4 regions of the Methylomonas sp. Uni0011 genome follow, and region 3 is predicted to be linked to each of the others. Evidence: riboswitches for the same ligand, from Rfam matches in the RefSeq annotation. Region 3 holds a riboswitch; each other region holds the start of a gene.
What was found. Region 3 has a riboswitch for cyclic di-GMP ahead of AC0IM9_RS09150 (VPLPA-CTERM sorting domain-containing protein). Riboswitches for the same ligand answer to the same signal wherever they lie in the genome.
Positions count from the first base shown of each region.

Region 1: linked by a shared signal. The riboswitch ahead of AC0IM9_RS04880 (hypothetical protein) and the one ahead of AC0IM9_RS09150 (VPLPA-CTERM sorting domain-containing protein) in region 3 are both predicted to bind cyclic di-GMP.
Region 2: linked by a shared signal. The riboswitch ahead of AC0IM9_RS18100 (hypothetical protein) and the one ahead of AC0IM9_RS09150 (VPLPA-CTERM sorting domain-containing protein) in region 3 are both predicted to bind cyclic di-GMP.
Region 4: linked by a shared signal. The riboswitch ahead of AC0IM9_RS06500 (hypothetical protein) and the one ahead of AC0IM9_RS09150 (VPLPA-CTERM sorting domain-containing protein) in region 3 are both predicted to bind cyclic di-GMP.

Region 1 covers NZ_JBVVNO010000002.1:465,774-469,982, reverse strand. The annotation lists gene AC0IM9_RS04885 (cytochrome c peroxidase) at 1-517, opposite strand, end outside; gene AC0IM9_RS04880 (hypothetical protein) at 793-1,800, opposite strand; cyclic di-GMP riboswitch class I at 1,854-1,930, opposite strand; gene AC0IM9_RS04875 (hypothetical protein) at 2,743-4,209, shown strand, end outside.
Region 2 covers NZ_JBVVNO010000022.1:39,992-44,200, reverse strand. The annotation lists gene recB (exodeoxyribonuclease V subunit beta) at 1-1,542, shown strand, start outside; cyclic di-GMP riboswitch class I at 2,074-2,153, shown strand; gene AC0IM9_RS18100 (hypothetical protein) at 2,228-3,058, shown strand; gene AC0IM9_RS18095 (hypothetical protein) at 3,140-3,928, shown strand; gene AC0IM9_RS18090 (beta propeller repeat protein) at 3,925-4,209, shown strand, end outside.
Region 3 covers NZ_JBVVNO010000005.1:130,120-134,328, forward strand. The annotation lists gene AC0IM9_RS09145 (hypothetical protein) at 1-1,128, opposite strand, end outside; gene AC0IM9_RS09150 (VPLPA-CTERM sorting domain-containing protein) at 1,191-1,976, opposite strand; cyclic di-GMP riboswitch class I at 2,017-2,098, opposite strand; gene AC0IM9_RS09155 (hypothetical protein) at 2,542-3,654, shown strand; gene ppk2 (polyphosphate kinase 2) at 4,015-4,209, opposite strand, start outside.
Region 4 covers NZ_JBVVNO010000003.1:277,822-282,030, reverse strand. The annotation lists gene AC0IM9_RS06515 (hypothetical protein) at 33-371, opposite strand; gene AC0IM9_RS06510 (hypothetical protein) at 391-657, shown strand; gene AC0IM9_RS06505 (VPLPA-CTERM sorting domain-containing protein) at 686-1,471, opposite strand; gene AC0IM9_RS06500 (hypothetical protein) at 1,674-2,432, opposite strand; cyclic di-GMP riboswitch class I at 2,532-2,608, opposite strand; gene AC0IM9_RS06495 (ABC transporter permease) at 2,936-3,943, opposite strand; gene AC0IM9_RS06490 (non-ribosomal peptide synthetase) at 3,945-4,209, opposite strand, start outside.

The sequences.
Region 1 (4,209 bases), on a different contig from region 3:
GTGAACATTGGTCGGCAGTGCCGCTGAAACGCGAAGCACCTTTGAATTCGCCGCTAAAGGTACCGGACGACGCCACCACATCATCGGTGGTAAAGGTCACGGCGCTGAATTTATCGGCCGGATTGGACAGCCGGTGCAACGGAAAGTCTTGCGAACGCAAGGTATGATTGGGGCCACCGCCGCCCGACGCCAACGTATCGAACGTCTGCCCGCTGGCTTTGCTGCTCTTGGCGCCGGGATTCAGCTGATTTTTGACCCGGGCGTCGGCCCCGGCGTGAAAATGGCAGGACCCGCAGGCCATGCCGTCGCTACCGACGTTCATATCCCAAAATAAGGCCTTGCCCAACGCAATCGCTGCCGCCTTATTCACCACGATCGGGCTGGAACCGTCCAACAAACCTGGCACCGGCGGCACCGGTACCCGCTGTAACGATACCGGAACCGGTCCGTGGGCCGCCACCGGCAGCGCCGCCAGTGAAGCGATCGCTATTAAAAAGATTCTCGGAAATACCTTCATACCTGCCTCGTAAAACCCGCTATTCACCCGGCGCCGCATCTGCTTTGGCCCCGGTCTGGGAGTCGGATAAAGACTGAACCTGCGCATGCCTTCGATTGCATCCGTTCAGTCGAAACCAAAGAAATCAGGGCCGGCCCCAACCTAGACCACCCCGGGAACCGACCACTAAATTATTGTGAGCGCCAGCTAATCGGGGCAACATCGGACACAAGGCATTTGGACCTTGTTACCCGAGCACGCCCCATTCGGCAAAGCGGATAGGCTGGCGCTATAAGCTAGACCGGTTTTTTTCGACCCAGCGCGGTAAAACCCAATAGAGCCGAACCGAACATCCAGACAGCTCCGGGCAACGGCACCGCACTGACTCCGGTATTGTTGATAGTCAACATATAGTTTTGGCCTGCACCGATTCCGCAATTTTGACCATTGGCATTATCATCCGGGCAACTACCCGCCCAGCCGATCAAGTAATAACCGGCTTTCAAGCCCTGTAGGGTCAACATCGCCTCGCCGGCACTCAGGGTCGCGAAACCGGTGTAGACGTAGGGTGAATCTTGGTTGACGTTGGTCAGTGCCGTACCATTCAGCGGATCGCTGGCACCACCGCCGTATTGACCGACATTTCCGGGGTTGGTGGCACCCGCGAGCAGACCTTGAATCTTATCGCCATCGCCGTTAGTGAAGGAGTAGCCGGCATTGGCATAACCGATCCATCCGTCATGGCCGCGCACTATGTTTCCGCCGCCGCCTTCACCCAGCCAGCCGTTGCTGCCCTGAGTCAAATCGGCGCCGGGCACACCCAACAATCCCGTGCCGCCCAGGCCGGGAGGCGCGACGTAACCGGCGACACCGCCATCGTAAGGCCCGCGCACCTGACTCCAGGCATGTCCGTAACCGCTGCCGTCGGCGGCACCGGTAACCATGGGCGCGGTTCCACTGGTCCAGATCGAAAATCCCGGATAGTTCATCGGCGCCGTGCCGCCGTTTTGTTTCAGATTGACCGTGACATCGAATCGAGTACCCGCGGCGACGTCGGCATCATCGCCGACTTGAAAAATCCTGAAGGGTGGCGTATGGGTCCAACCGTAGTTAAAACCGGTACCGTAGTCAGCCCAAGCCCTTTTCGGCGCCTTGCCGGATAAGCTAGCGCTGTCGCCGGCGTCGATAACACCCAGACTGGCCGGACTAATAGCGGCGGCCTGTCCGGAATAAGCGGCCATAACGCTGGCGCCGAGCGCAGCCAGAATTGCGCGGCGTAAGCTCTGTTGATTAATGCCTATCATATTGATGCCTCAATAACTGATTCGAAGTGAAGAAATTGCATAATTGCCTAGTCCAGGGCAGTCAGGCCGTCTCGCCGTGAGACCCCTGAATTTCCGTCTCCTCCTCGCGGCAGGTTCGGCTTTTTCCCGGAGGTGATATCGCTTCCGTTATCACTCGAATGAGAAAGCACAATTTGTACCTATTTTTTTTAATTAATTTTCAATAAGTTACAATAAATCCAGCCAAGGCTTGCGGATTTTGCCGCAGTATTGGCCGTCTGCGGCAACGCCTTGGCCAGCACGACAAATCAACACTAATACCTAATTAAATTCATTAACTTATTAAACATTCACAGCAAAAAACGGTTAGCAGCCGATCCGGCATCGGTAGCGCGGTGTAGCCGGAAAACAGCTGGGTAACGACGGCTAAGCGCCCGGCAGGCCTAAGCTGCAACTCATACTCTAGTCCTTTGTTTTAACTAATGAATTACCCATAGACACCGTTTGTGTAAGTCCGGTTGGCCAACCGCAAGTCGCCTGCAAATGCATAAAAAACACACATACTGTGTGATTTCACTTAGCGTGTGCGCGATATCACATAATTTGGATTTACCCGGCACCTGCATCCGGGCAACAGCGTAAGTCCGGCACCACCACTATCGGACGATCGGATACTGAGATCCACACCCGCGAAAACCGCGCAATCCTTAGGTTTTCAGTCGCGCCGCCTAACACTCGAAAACTCGCGGAAACGATAGTCGATAGCAAACCGCCGATTTTCCCGTGCAAGCCGATCGCCAGACAAAAAAACGCCAAAATTTTGATTTATAAAGGATTTATATAAAAAAGGCATGGCTATTGCTATCCGCAACTATCAATTGACCGCCCGGTCCGAGGTAGCCGCACCGCTGCCTTGTACACCATCGGCTCAATCGCATGGCCTGAACAACGACGGATAACATTATGAAAATACGCTATAAACGCGCGCTGGCATTCTCGGCTGCGCTCGGCATCGGAACCATTGTGACGCCACCCCCGGAAGCGCCATTTACCGGCCACGGCGACCCGGAAGTTTTAAGCCGGTTGTACCAGCGCTGGAAATATGCTCACGAACAATCCTCCAGCCCGGACAACTTGCAAATCGGCTTGAGCTATTCCAAGGCATTGTCCGCACGCTTCAGCCCGGCCGCCGGCCACCTTCAACTGAATCTGCGCACCGGGCGCTTGCAGGCAACGGTATCGGGTTTACCGGAAACCGGCCAATACGAACTTTGGTTGCTGGACAATCATAAGCAGTCTCGGCAAGGATTGCGCGTCGGCCAACTGGAGCCGGCGGCGGGCCGCCATGGTTTGACGCTGCAACTCGACCCGCAGCGAATGCGGAACTTTACGCTTGACGGCGCGGCAATCGTCCTAGCCGGAACCTCTCCCGAAAACGGCGGCCTGCTGTTCGGCTCGCCCAACCTGCTGCAGCGGCTTTATTTCACCGAGCACGACTGGCCGGGCGCGAACCTGGCTGCCGCCGGCGGCGAGATCGCCGCGAATCGCCTGCCGTTCGAATTCTTACTGCCGAAGACCGCTCAAGCCGGCAATTTCGGGAGCGAACCACAGTTAGCGCAGCTGATAGCCCGCGGCCAAAAAATATTTACAGAAGAGACTTTCGGCGGCAACGGACGTACCTGCGCCACCTGCCACCGGCCGGATAACAATCACACGATCGACCCGAGTTACATCGCCAAGTTACCGAAAAGCGACCCGCTGTTCGTCGCCGAAACCCGGCCGGAATTGGCCGATCTGGAAAAGCCGGCACTAATGCGCCAGTTTGCCTTGTTCGTCGCCCACGCCGACGGCTTCGACCGGCCGCCGGTGATGCGCAGTTCTCCCCATCTGTTGGGCATGGCCAATACCCTCACCTTCGAGCGTGCCGTAAATCCTGGTTACGGCAACGGCGAGTTTCCGCAGGACGAAGAATACTTCAAACGCCACGATGACGAAGCGCAGCAATCCGGCAGGCACACCGAAGCCATAGGCTGGTCCGGCGACGGCGCCCCGGACGGCGGCTCCTTGCGTGACTTCGCCAAAGGCGCGATCAAGCAGCACATGCCGAAAACATTGATCCGGGCCGAAAACATCGATTTCAGATTACCCAGCGAAGACGAACTCGACGCCTTGGAAGCCTATATGCTGTCATTGGGGCGTCGCGGCGAATTGAATCTCGCCAATATGTATTTCAAATCGCCTTTGGTGCAAAACGGCCTGATGTTGTTCAATACCAAGAACAATCCGAAAGCGGCCGACGGCTCGGTGATTTTCGGCGCCACGGCAAACTGTAACGGCTGCCATTCCAATGCCGGCGGCATCAGTTCGACCACCAATGCCAATCCGACCCGCGATACCGGTGTGGAACGAATGCGCGACCAATTGCACCAT
Region 2 (4,209 bases), on a different contig from region 3:
GCGACGCTGCAGCAACTGCTGCGGCGAGAACGGATCGAACAACACCTGTCGGCGCAACCCCAAGCCGAACGGGTGCTGACCAATATCCACCATTTGGCCGAGCGACTGCAGCAAGCGGCGATCGACGAGCATCTGGCGATCAACAAGACGCTGGACTGGCTGCGGCGGGCGATTCAGCAATCAGCGCAAGACAGTAGCGAAGACCGCCAATTGCGGCTGGAAAGCGACGAGGACGCGGTCAAGATCGTCACGCTGCACAGTTCCAAAGGCCTGGAGTACCCGCTGGTGTTCTGTCCCGATCTATGGCGGCGCAGCGACCGGCTGAAAACCGAAACCGCTTTGGTGCAATGCCACGAACACGGGACGATGGTCGCCGACCTGGGTTCGGCACAATTCGCCGCACGCCGCGAACAAGCCTTGTTCGAAGAATTGGCCGAGGACCTGCGTTTGTTTTACGTCGCGTTGACTCGCGCCAAGTACCGTTGTTATCTGAATTGGGCCGACGTCCGCACCAAGGAGCGGGCCAACGATTCGGCCATGGCCTATTTATTCGAATTCGCCGACTGCGATTTCGCCGGCCAGCAGCGGGTGCTGCAACAGCTGGCAAGCGCCGAACCGGATTTATTCGAGTACCGCCTGCTACCGGCCGAAGCGGCCGGCGAGCCGGCCGAATTGCCCGCCGACCGCCGTGCTGCCGACCTGGCGTTGGCGCATCGCCGCCAAACCCGCAGTCTGCACAGCATCTGGCAAATGAGCAGCTACACCGCGTTGGCGGCGCTGAGCCTGGAGCAGACGCCGGAACTGCCGGCGGATAAAGCCGAAGAAAGCCACGGCCAACCGGCCGGCGATGAAGCACTGCCGCGCGGCGCCCACACCGGCAACGTGATCCACAGCCTGCTGGAGACCGTGGCGTTTGCCGACTTGGCCGGGCGCCGCGACATCGGCCGCGCCAGCGCCCAAGCCTGCCTGCGCTACGGTCTGCAGTTGGCGCAACCGCAAATTTTGAGCGAGGTGCTGTACCGGGTAACGGCCACACCGCTCAGCGAAGATCCGGGGTTTTGCCTGAAAAATCTGGCGCCGGCCCAGTGCATCAAGGAAATGCCGTTTTACCTGTCCATGCCGGGCCGGGTGGATACCGCCCGCATCAACCGGATCCTGGCCGCCTGTCCGGCCTACCAGGCGCTGGACGCCAAACAAATCAGCGGCTATCTGACCGGCTTCATCGATCTGGTCTGTTGTTACGGCGGCCGCTACTTTGTAATGGATTACAAAACCAACGCCTTGGCGGACTATAGCCAGGCCAGCCTGCTGCAGGCCATGCGCGAACACAATTACGGCCTGCAATATTGGCTGTACAGTCTGGTATTGCACGCATACCTGGGCCAACGCCTGCCGGACTACGATTACGCCCGTCATTTCGGCGGCGTCAAGTACTTGTTCGTGCGCGGCATGGAGCCCGAGCGGCCGGCAAGCGGTGTGTTCGCCGACTGCCCGGAGCAAGGTCTGCTTGGCGATCTGGCCGATGTGTTCTTCGGTACCTAGCCGATTTTCAGCGCTGCTATGATTTAAAAATCCGATTTTGCCTATTCTCGTGGTGGCTTGGCGGCATCGATCCGGCCAGGGACAATCTAAATATGTTAAATCACCCAGGCCGGTATCGGGATTTGCCGATATCAAACCAAATAGTCAACCAATACAATAAGTTACCATTTGCCGCTTAGGGGGTGTTTGGGTTAAATCCCCTAGCTTCCGCCGTCCGTTTCATCGCTTGGGCTTGTCGTCATCAGACCAAGCTGGAGCGGACATCCATTCTCTCAATCGCGACTCGAATCTCCCGTCCACCCTGTCCGGCCCCGCCGTTCCTGATATTTCAGCCGCTCGGCTTCCCGCTCCAGCCTGCTGAATCGGCATCGGGTTTTATTTGTTAGGACTGGCATGGTATCTGCTGAACTCCTGTTGTAGCGTTTGCCAGCGTTCTGGTGGCGGCTGTGGCCCGCCCGACCGGTGCGTTAGCAACCGCCGCTCACTAAAGGAATATGCCGTTCGGGGTCCAGCCGTCCGGTTTTCAAGGAGGGAGCACTTCGCCACATCCGCCGCAAGGTGGAGCCGGAAAGCCGCGGATCTCGCCAGCTCGAGACAGCCGGGCCGCCTCTCGTGCGAGAGTCATCGACGGCTTGAGTCGTTCAAGCCGCTTATAGCGTTTATATCTTTCATTTAGGAAAAAAGTATGCAAAAGATCGGATCGAAATCGCTGCGGCTACGCTGCGTCCTGGCTGTCGGCGCGCTGGCAATCGCTAACGTGGCAAGTGCGGGCACGCTGAACGGCGGGGTGTTCCAAATTTCCTATGACAATCCCGATGATTTGTTGTCGGGCTTGACCTTGGGCGACGGCGCGATCACTTCGTATTATGTCGCCAATTATTTCGACAAGTCGTTGGCGGACAATATGAATGTGTCGCAAATGCTTGGCGTGGCAAACGATACCTACCCGGCGCCTGCGACGCTGTCGTTCGACATCAACCCGTCCAGTTTGGCCGGTACCGGCATTCCGTTCGGTAGCGGCGGCCGCAACAACAAAGCGACCACGTTAACGTGGGGAAGCAGTCAGGACGCGTTGACCAACTCGTCGACCTTTACCGCCAGCGGTGTTGCCGGGCTAAACGGTGTGGTAATGAGTCGCGGCAGTTTCACCGGTACGCTGCTATCCGGCGATTACCAATTCGGCTACGTCGCCGCTCGCAATAATGGCGTCAACAGCGGTTGGGCTCTGACCAACAACGTCAGCTTCTCGTCCACCACCTACGATACCCGCAACATCAGCGTCACCACCGACGGCGACAAACTGCTGTTTACCGGCGAACTGTGGTATTCCGCCAGCACCAGCGCCTTCCTGTTCGGCGGCGACGGCGTCAGCCAAGCCGGCCGCGCCGGTACCTTCAGCCTGATTTCTCCGGCTCCGGCCGCGGTTCCGGTGCCGGCAGCGGTCTGGTTGTTCGGTAGCGGTTTGTTCGGCGTGATGGCCTCCACTCGCCGTAAACGCACAGCCATTCCGGCCTAAGCCGGCTTTCGCACCCGGGCATACCCGGGTGCTTCGGCTTGGCTGGCACCGCCTTTCGAGATTATTTCCCTCAGCATGACTATGAGTATTCATTTAGCTAGATTTTCGGCGCTCCGCTTCGGCTGGGGTATGTTGCTGGCCACGGCGTTGTTATCCCCGGCGGAGGCCGCCACGGTATCCGGCGGCTCGTTGATCGTGAACTTGGATCGCGACGCGTTGGCCGCCGCCGTGGATATCGACGAAACGCCTGCCCGGTCGATGTACCTGGAAGAGTTTTTCGACGCGCAAGCCTCGCGCAGCCGGAGCTATAGCCAAATTTTGGAAGACCACCTGGTGCCCGGCGTGGCGGAGATTCCCGCAACCGGATTGACGTTTGCCGTTAACGGCAGCTCGGTCACCAACTTAACCAACCGGCGGAGCAAGCCGACGACCATCGATTTCGATCCGGCCGATTTCGAGGCCACGGTGACGGGTGCTATCGGCTTGGCCGGGGTGTTCCGGTTTCGGGTCGATACCGGCTCGGACTTCAATCGCATTTTATCCGGCGATTACACCTTGGAATACGACGCCGCCAATATCGACCTTGCTAGCGGCCGCTCGGCCTGGAGCCTGTACAACCACGTTTCTTTCCGCTCGCAGTCTTACAACCTGTTCAACGTCGTGATGGGACTCGATTCCAGCCGCTTCAGTCTGTCGGGCGATCTGGGTTTGGGAGAGGGCTACGACCACCTGAACGGTACCCGCGATGCGATTGTCGGCAATTTCAATCTGCAAACCGCGGTGGTGCCGCTGCCGCCGGCATTCGCGTTGTTCGCGGCCGGCTTGGCCGGCTTCGGCTTTTGCCGCAAGCCAAGAGGACACATGTTATGAAAATCGACCTAGGACAAGCGGCTAGCACCTGTCCGCGCCGTTACGCGCCCCCGGCGAAGCGCTTGGTGACGGCGTTGGCGGCTTCGATGCTGACCGCCGGCTGGACGGAGTCCGCGATCGCGAATCAATACAGCCAGGGCGCTTATATCAGTACCCAAGTCAATGTCACCGCCGACGGCAAAAATATCGTCGGCGATGCCGCCAACGAGCCGAGCCTGGCGATCAATCCGCTGGACCCGGCCAATATGGTGGTTTCCTGGCGCCAGTTCGATTCGGTGGAC
Region 3 (4,209 bases):
CTCATGAATCATTGGGTAACCGTCACCCTCTGCAGCGCCAACCACTGCAGCGTCACCAGCTGGCGCTAATGCGCTCGCATTGCAAGGATTGCTCAAGAATTTGATGTTAGATTGTGCTTGAGTGCCTGAGCCGTTTTCGCGGCGGCAGGTATGCAGAAAACTTTTACCGGCCGCTGGCAAATAAGCAGTCAAACTGCCCTGCGCCACGGCCCAATCGTACAGACCTTGAGTACCTACTTTCAACTGATTCCAATCGGCCAACTGACCACTGTGAATTGAAGCCACCTGGGCACTGGTCAAACTGGGCATACAGGCTTCGGTTTCGTCACCCACTGCGCATGTGGACGGAACTTGGCCGGTCACTTTTTGAGCTGCTTGCAGGGTGAAGTACAAACCTTTGGTTACAGGTACGCCAAACATAACCGCAGCGGCAGCTTTAACGGTGAGTTTCGACACGTCGTCGGTAGAGACGTCGGGATACGGAGCGCCGGTTGCCGAATCGATCGGCGCGTTATAACCTTTGAATTGACCAGGATCGACATCGGAAACGCCAAAGTCTGGAATTTTCTTTTCATGTCTGGCTGGGTTGGCCGGATCGTAAGCGCACTTCACGACGCCTAAAGTACCGTTAGTGCTACTGGTGCCCGCAACCGGGTTAGAAACCACATCGCAACCGCCGTTAGCAAAGGTGGTTGAGCTGGAGATTTTCAAGAACTCGATGGAAGCGCCCGCAGTATCGCCGTTAGCTTCGGCAACGATAGGGCTGACACCGAACGCAGATCCGCCGGCGCTACGTTTGTAGATCAAGATGTTTGCTTTACCAGTCGGCAGCGAGGTGTTTAACGGTGCTCTTTCACACAGATAAGCATATTGCTCTGTCGCTGCAGGATCTTGAAATTTCCAGATCGGCTTGGTCGTATCGCAGATTTGCTCGCTATCAACGATAGTTGCGTCTGTGAACAGCTTTTCCAGGAATTTTTCCGCTGCAGAAGCACCAGACAAATGCACCGTGTAGGTGGTGGCAGAGTTAATTACAGGGACGCCGGTTGGACCGAATGTCCAAGCAGCTTGCGCACCTGCCGAAGACAGCGTCGCGGCGATAGCGACGCCTAATACTAACTTTTTCATAAAATTGTCTCTCATTGAACGTAATAAAGGTAATCGGGGCGGAAAACGCCCCGATTCGAGTCTTATGCAGCGTATTTACGGCGAGTAGAACGCAAAACGCCCATCAAACCGGCGCCAAACATCCAAACCGCAGCAGGCAGAGGTACTGGAGCAGCGTAAGTCAATTTCCCTGCAGCCAAATTCATATGCCAGCTTTGCAAGGTTTGGCTGTTGCCGTTGTTTTGGTTGTAGAACCAGAATGCACCATCTGCACCATTGATATCCGCATCGGCCGCTGAAACTTGGCCAAAAATGGTAGCGAAAGGCAGGTTTTGATTATGTTGACCGGTACCGGCTGTATCCGAATCAACTACGATAGAGCTATTGTTGGTTGACGCTTGGTTAGCGTTGGCAACGCCAACGTTGTCAGCTAATGCACCTGTGTTGACTTGGCTAACATGATTTCTAATTGCACCAGCAATTGCGTTAGCTGATGCCAGGTTGGCAAGCTTAGCTATAGGCTTCTCACCAGTAACAAACATCTTTGCAGCGTTAGTGGTCATTACACCCCAAGAAGTATTGGCGGCATCCATATTGGCAGCGAAAGTGCTCCATTTTGCATTTGGAGAACCAGCAGTCAGAGCGTTCAAATCAAAAGACAATGAATAAGCAGCATTATCCTTGTTGTTGAAGAAGTCGTTGTAAGTTACACCCAAATCCAGCGTAAACGTGGTTTTTTGAGTTTTGTCGTAAACAGACAAAAACGCTTCATTTGCACCGGTGGTTGACGACGCCCAAATCGCCGCATTCGCACCCGCTGAAGATGCCAAAAGAGCTGTAGCTAATAACGCTTTGTTCAGATTTTTCATTTTGTTTCCTTGATGATTTAAAAATTAAATAAATACACAAGGTGACAACCCGGCCATCTTGCCTGGCGGCAACATCCGTAGCTTTCCGTCCCCGCCTCGCGACGGGTTTGGCTTTTACACACTTCCTTAGTCTTACCAATGCACCGAGATGGCGCCGCTCTCCCCGCTACCATTTTTGTATCCACCGCCGACTCCCTAACCTCTTCCCTCGCCGCTCCGTCTGCGTGCCGTCCCTGCTCCCTGTCCAATCCCTAACTGTGCGAACCATCGCGCATTCCGGCGCTGTTCCAGTTGCGGCAAATTATTTCAGTTGAAATCGAGGTTTTTCGTTACGCGTCGGTTACAGTTTGATGAAACGTAATACATTTGTATTACACGGCCGCGCGAATCCGGGATTCAGGCCATGGCTATGCTGTTGTATTGGTTGCAAAATCTTCCTAATCGCTCAGACTCGGCGGAGCGAGCGCAACAAGACAAGCAAGGCTTGCCGGTCTGGTTACGCGGCTGCTACAGTGGCTGAACCACTTGGCCCCGCGCCGGCAGACTCAAACCAGAACCTTCCCGCATGACAGAAATCGACCTTTTGCACCAGGCCTTTGCCGGCGCACAGCCGCCGATCGGCGACTTAGCCGGCCTAACCTCGGCGTTGAACCGTTGGTATCTGCAGCACCCGGATTGCAATTTTCTGCATCCCTGCCAAATCGGCGGCCGCCCGGCCCTGGTCTGCCAAGCCGACCTGAGCCGGAGCGAGCCGGCGGCCTTCGCCGAATTGCAAGCCATCGCCGAACGCTATGCGCTGTACCTGAAGGAAGATGCCCGCCGCCGCGAGCAAACCTGGGCCGACGCCAACCGCCGCCGCGGCATCGGCCTGGTATTGAGTTTTTGTATCGGCCTCAGCGCGGTCTCGCGTAGCATCGGCGCCGATGAACTCTTGCCGGTCAACGTGGTGGCCGGCCAGCATTTGCCAAGTCCGCTCGGCGCTAGCGCCAACACCGGCGATGGCGTGATTCGTTTGCGCCACTGGCATCCGCCGTCAGCGGCGCAAGTACTCGCCGCCTACAGCCAAAAACAGACGAACGTGCAGGTTGATTCCGCCGCGGCAGCCGACATCGCCGAGTTCCTGCAATCGCTCTACCAAAAAAAATCAGGCGACCCACCCACGGTCAACGCCGATCTGCAAACCATCGCGGACTATTTTTCGCGTTATCCGCAGGCAGTAGCGCTGATCGGCGAATTACGCGGCCAAAAAATCGGGTTGGATTACCAGGCCGGCGCTTGGCAAACCGTGGCATTCGGTAACCAATTCGGCATCAGCAGCGTGACGATCCGTTTCGATACCCGCCTCGGCGCGCAATTGCTCGGCGACCCCGGCTGCGACGCTACCCCGGCGTGCAGCATCGCTCCGGCCGACGCTTTATTGCACGAATTACTGCACGCCAAATTGATGCTATTGGATAGCGAACACTTCATCGCCGGCGGCGGCTTGGCGCCGGGGCTGTATCCTTTCGAACACGAACATGAAGTGATCGCCGAGGAAAACCGGCTATTTCAGGCCATGAACCAAACCGACGGCCGGGCCCGGCCGATCCGCCACCGCCATAGCGGCGAGTTGCTGCAGGTATCCTGCCCCGCCTGCATTCCGGTAAAACAAGTTGCATCGGGCGAATTAAGCCTGTGAAACCGGCGAAATTCCTGAACCTCGTTACAAGACAACGCTTGCAGGCGGTGGTTTGGGGAGACAAAAGTCAAGGCCGGTTCGACGCAGCTCAATAGCCTTGTGCCAAATTGGGCGGTTTCGATCAAGGCGAGTGGAGGCGAGCAATCTTCCGGCGCGGCCGGAGCTGGACCGGAGACGACGGTCGGATTCCGGCGCAAGGGGTGTCGGTAGCGGTCGGTTGGGCCAGTGGGGTGCTGAAAAATCCTGGCCGTCGGGTGTGATTTACGATCGGGCCGCGGGAAGGCTGGCATTGCCAGCCTTCCCGGACCAAGCCGATGCCGCGTCAACGGCGACGGTATACTCCGGCCGAAACCGCACCGGTCACGGCGCAATCATGCCGTTGTGCAGATAACTTTCTTCGTAACTGAACACGATATCGGCGTCCGGCAACACCAGTGCTTCGTTCTTGCCTTTGTAGTCCAGCCGGAACAGCAAATCCTTGATCAAATTGATTCTGGCCAGCTTTTTGTCGTCGGCTTTGACGATGGTCCACGGCGCCGATAAGTGGTGGGTTCT
Region 4 (4,209 bases), on a different contig from region 3:
GTAGTCCCCACCCAAATACCAATGCCGTTAAGTTAAGCCTCACCGCCGCGCCGCGCAAGCTGCCCCCCAAACACGACAAGAAATCCAAGGACCTGGAAACCGCCATCGCCACAGACGATGCCATCACCGCGCACAACATCGAATACTTTGGCGAACCGGCGTACGAATACACGCTGGCACAGGCGCAGGAGGACGGCTATCTTGCCGCCTGCGAAATCATCAAGCGCAAGGCCGACATCGATGCCCGCGTGTTTACCCGCGAGGAAATCATCAGCTCCGGCGCGCAACATCAAAACCGGTAAACCGCTCACCGAAGCAGACTTAACCAAAGCCGAATACATCGGCAAGGACTTCGACGACGAACTCTTCATCAATCTGCGCACGCCCAAAATGTGTGAAGACCTGTTCCAACTACTGTGCGACAACGGCGGGCCTGAGCAAAAGGTCATCATCTTCTGCACCCGCGACCTGCACGCCGACCGCGTAGCCATGCAGATGAACAACCTCTACGCCCGTTGGTGCCAAGCCAACGGCAAACCGCGCAAGGACGACTGCGCCTTCAAGTGCACGGCGGCGGGCGGCGCTGACAAGATCGAGATCATGCGCGGCGATGGCTACGCTCAGGCCGTAACAACGCCGATGAACGACTCGGAATAACCCAGCCGTTCGTTTATCGACATCCGCATCAAGCGGCTTTTTTCCGATAGCCGGCCGCGCCCAATCCGAGTGCGCCGCTCAGGAACATCCAGACCGCGGCAGGCAGCGGGACTACCGTGGTTTGAAAACTGAAGGTGCCGATGCGGGCGTTGGCGGCTCTAGCGACTTCGGCGCCCAGATGATCGAAGCCCCAGCCATACCCCAAACTGCCGTTCAAGGTCAGAACATTGCCGGTTAACTGCGTTGTCACGTCGAACAATTCGAAAGCGACGGCGGAAAAACCGACTTGGTTATAGATCACCCACGCCGAACTTTCCGGCGTTTTTTGCTGCTCCGCCGGGTTATATGCCAGGATCATATCGGCCATTAAGACTCTGTTGGTCGGTGGATCGACATCGACTCGATAACGCATCCCGCCGGCCAAGCCGATGTTTCCGGTCGCGGTGGCGGCGATGTTATTGGGATCGAAGCTAAAAGTCGTCGGGCTGTTGTGCCGATTGGTCGGATTGGGTGCGACGCTTGCGCCGTTGACGGTGAACTCAAGACCGATTGCGGAGATTTCGTTCGCCGCATAGTTCGTGAGATCGACCGGCGTGTTGGAGTCGCGCAACTGGGCAAATGTTTTCGAAGCCGCCGAAGCGTCGAAATACTCTTCTACATAAATCGACGGCGCCGGCGTGTTATCCAAGTCGATTCCGGCAGCGAACGCGTTCCGGTCCAGGTTGAGGATCAACGAACCGCCGGACACGGTGGCGGCGTGCGCGGATGTCGCGAGCAGCGATGCGGCGATCACGACAACGTTTAAAGATTTCATTTTGTTTCCTTGTTTTAGAGGTGATTTCAATACCGGCCCTAACTGAAAATCCCAGGCGCATCGCGCCATTGCTGGCGGAAGCGTTCAACGCTCGGCGCTACATCCGACGCCGGGTTTGAACCGGTGTAACTGGCGGCTGGGATAAATTGGATCGGCACCGCCGATATTGCCGGGCAGATCGACGACGGTGCCGGCTGGCGGCTTAGGCGGACAATCTGATTTTTCCGCGCGCTGAACCCAATAGCCCCAACAATCCGCTGCCGAATAGCCAAACGGCCGCCGGTACCGGCACTGCCGATGGCGCCAGACTGAAAGTGCCCAGCTTGACCGACTGGCTACCATTCAACAGCAAGTTCCAGGAAAAGGATTGAGCCGTGAAATACACGTCGCCGCTCAGCGATAACTCGCCGTTGGCGTTAACCGATTCCGAGGCATTGACCAAACGGAACAGCGCCGGTTGGCCAAAGCCGCTGCTGTAGGTATAGATGTCCCATTGACCGGCGGTTTTTTTCAAAAAGAAATCGGCGGGATTGAGATAGGTGCCGCCAGCCGCCGGCTCCATCCGGAAAGCACCGCTCAAGCCGATTTGCCCGGCCGCGGTGTTGCCGGCGTCCATCGTCGTGGCTTGTTGCTTGCGAGCGGCCCCGTAGTTGATGGTCGAAGTATTGCTATTAACCGCCAACGACACGCTGAAGGTTCCGGTCTGGCTCAGCGCGACACCTCCGGTTGTATCCAGAGTGATCGGCGTGGCGTTATGGTTTTTATCCCAAAAGTTAGCGATATACCAACCTTCGGCACCTGGTACAGCCGAAGTAAAGGCGGAATTGTCGATTGTTAAATTCGCCACGCCGCTAACAAGAGCCGCGTTGGCATCGGTTGTTGTCAACAGTCCGCCGAATAGACCGATTGCCAGAACGCCGGCCGAGGCCAATTTGTGGCTATGTTTTTTAAATAGATACATGGTTTTTCCTTGTAGATTTATCGATGGTTAAGTTATGCGGCGGGTTCCAAGTTTGTAAATCGACGCGGCCGACGCCGTGTCTATCGGCAAACCTTGCCCGCCGGTAACCCGGCCGTCTTGTTCCAAGACCCGTGGCTTTCCGGCTCCGCCTCGCGGCGGGTGTGGCGTTGCGCCGCAATCCTTGCGGCATCGCTGCTTCCGCGAACGATTACTTCCTGAGCTTCCAGCAATTCCTCCCAATAACTCGAGCTCCCGACGATCTCCTCACAAAACGCAGGCGGAGTTGCGGCGTAGCGACGCTGCAACGGAAAGGCCGCGAAGGCAGATTAAAGTCGGGTTTTCGAATCAATTAGCGACGAGCAAACACTAGGCCAAATCTGATTCGCCTTGAATAACAAGGCTTGGCACGGCGAATCCGGCGCCGGCCCTCGAAAACTAAGTTATCTCACGCAATCGCCGCGTGAAATCCCGCGTCGCCGCCGGAATTGACGCGATTCCGGGTGCTACTCTTCCACCCATCTGAAGCGCAGCGCAGCGCTGGTCAGAAACAGCAGCGTCATTGCCGCCAGCGTCAATAACGCCGGTGCAATTTCGCGCAAACCGGCGCCGTCTATCATCACGGCCCGCGCGGCTTGCAGCATGTGGGTCAGCGGGAAAATCAGCGTCAGGTTCTGCAACAGCGCCGGCGCGCCTTCCAGCGAAAACCAGACCCCGGACAGCAAAATCATCGGCAAGGTCAGCAGGTTCAGGATGCCCAAGGCCAACTCTTCGCTACTGGTCCTGCTCGCCATCAACAAGCCGAGGCTGATTAGGGTTACCGAACCGAGTACCGCAATCAGCACCAACAGCGCAAAAGCGCCCTGGACTAAAAAATCGAACAAGGCGTGCATCGCCACAAATTGCAGCACAATCGCCAGCATCAACATCGCCAACCGGCTGGCGACTTGCGCCGACAGGAATTCGAAGGCGTTGACCGGCGAGGCTTTCAAGCGTTTAAGCACGCCGTTTTTACGGTATCTGACGATGGTGAAACCGACGCCGAACAGACTGCTGTGCATGATGTTGATGGCTAGAATGCCAGGCAAAACCCAGTCGAGGTAGCGCACCTGCCGCCCGGAAACCACTTGCTTTTTCCAGGTCGTAGTTTGATCGCCGGCCAATAGGATTTTTTCCAACAGGTAGCCTTGCGCGGCACTGTCGTTGATCCAGTAACCGTCTTCCGAGCCACCCCGGACCACCATGTCCAACTGGTGGTGCTGCAGTTTGGCTAGCGCCTTATCCAGCTCGGGGTAGTCTATAAATTGCAAATATTGGGTGGTCTTGAATGCGGCGATCGGCGAGCTGGCTTCGCCGACCACGCCCACTTTGAACAGCGCGGTATCCTTGTCGTCGAATATCGCCGCGATGCCGACGATCAACACCACCGGAAACACGAAATTCCAGACCCAGGTGGCTTTGTCGCGGATCAATTCGGTATTGCGGGCTGTTAGCAATGCCAAAAAATGCTTCATCTCAACTTCTCAATGAGTGGCCGGTTAATTTAAGAAACAGGTTTTCCAGATTCGGCGTGGCGACCGTCAAGCCTGCCAACGGCACATTCAGCCGAGTCAGTTGGGCGATCGCCGCTTCCACGTTGGCGGTAACAAACTCCACCGTTTCGTCGCCGCCACTCACCGCGAACGGCAAGCCTGGAAGCTCCGCCAACCCGCTGGCCCGCGGCAGGCGGATCAGCACGCCGTCGAAATATTCCTGCAATAGGTTCTCCGGCGTGTCCTGG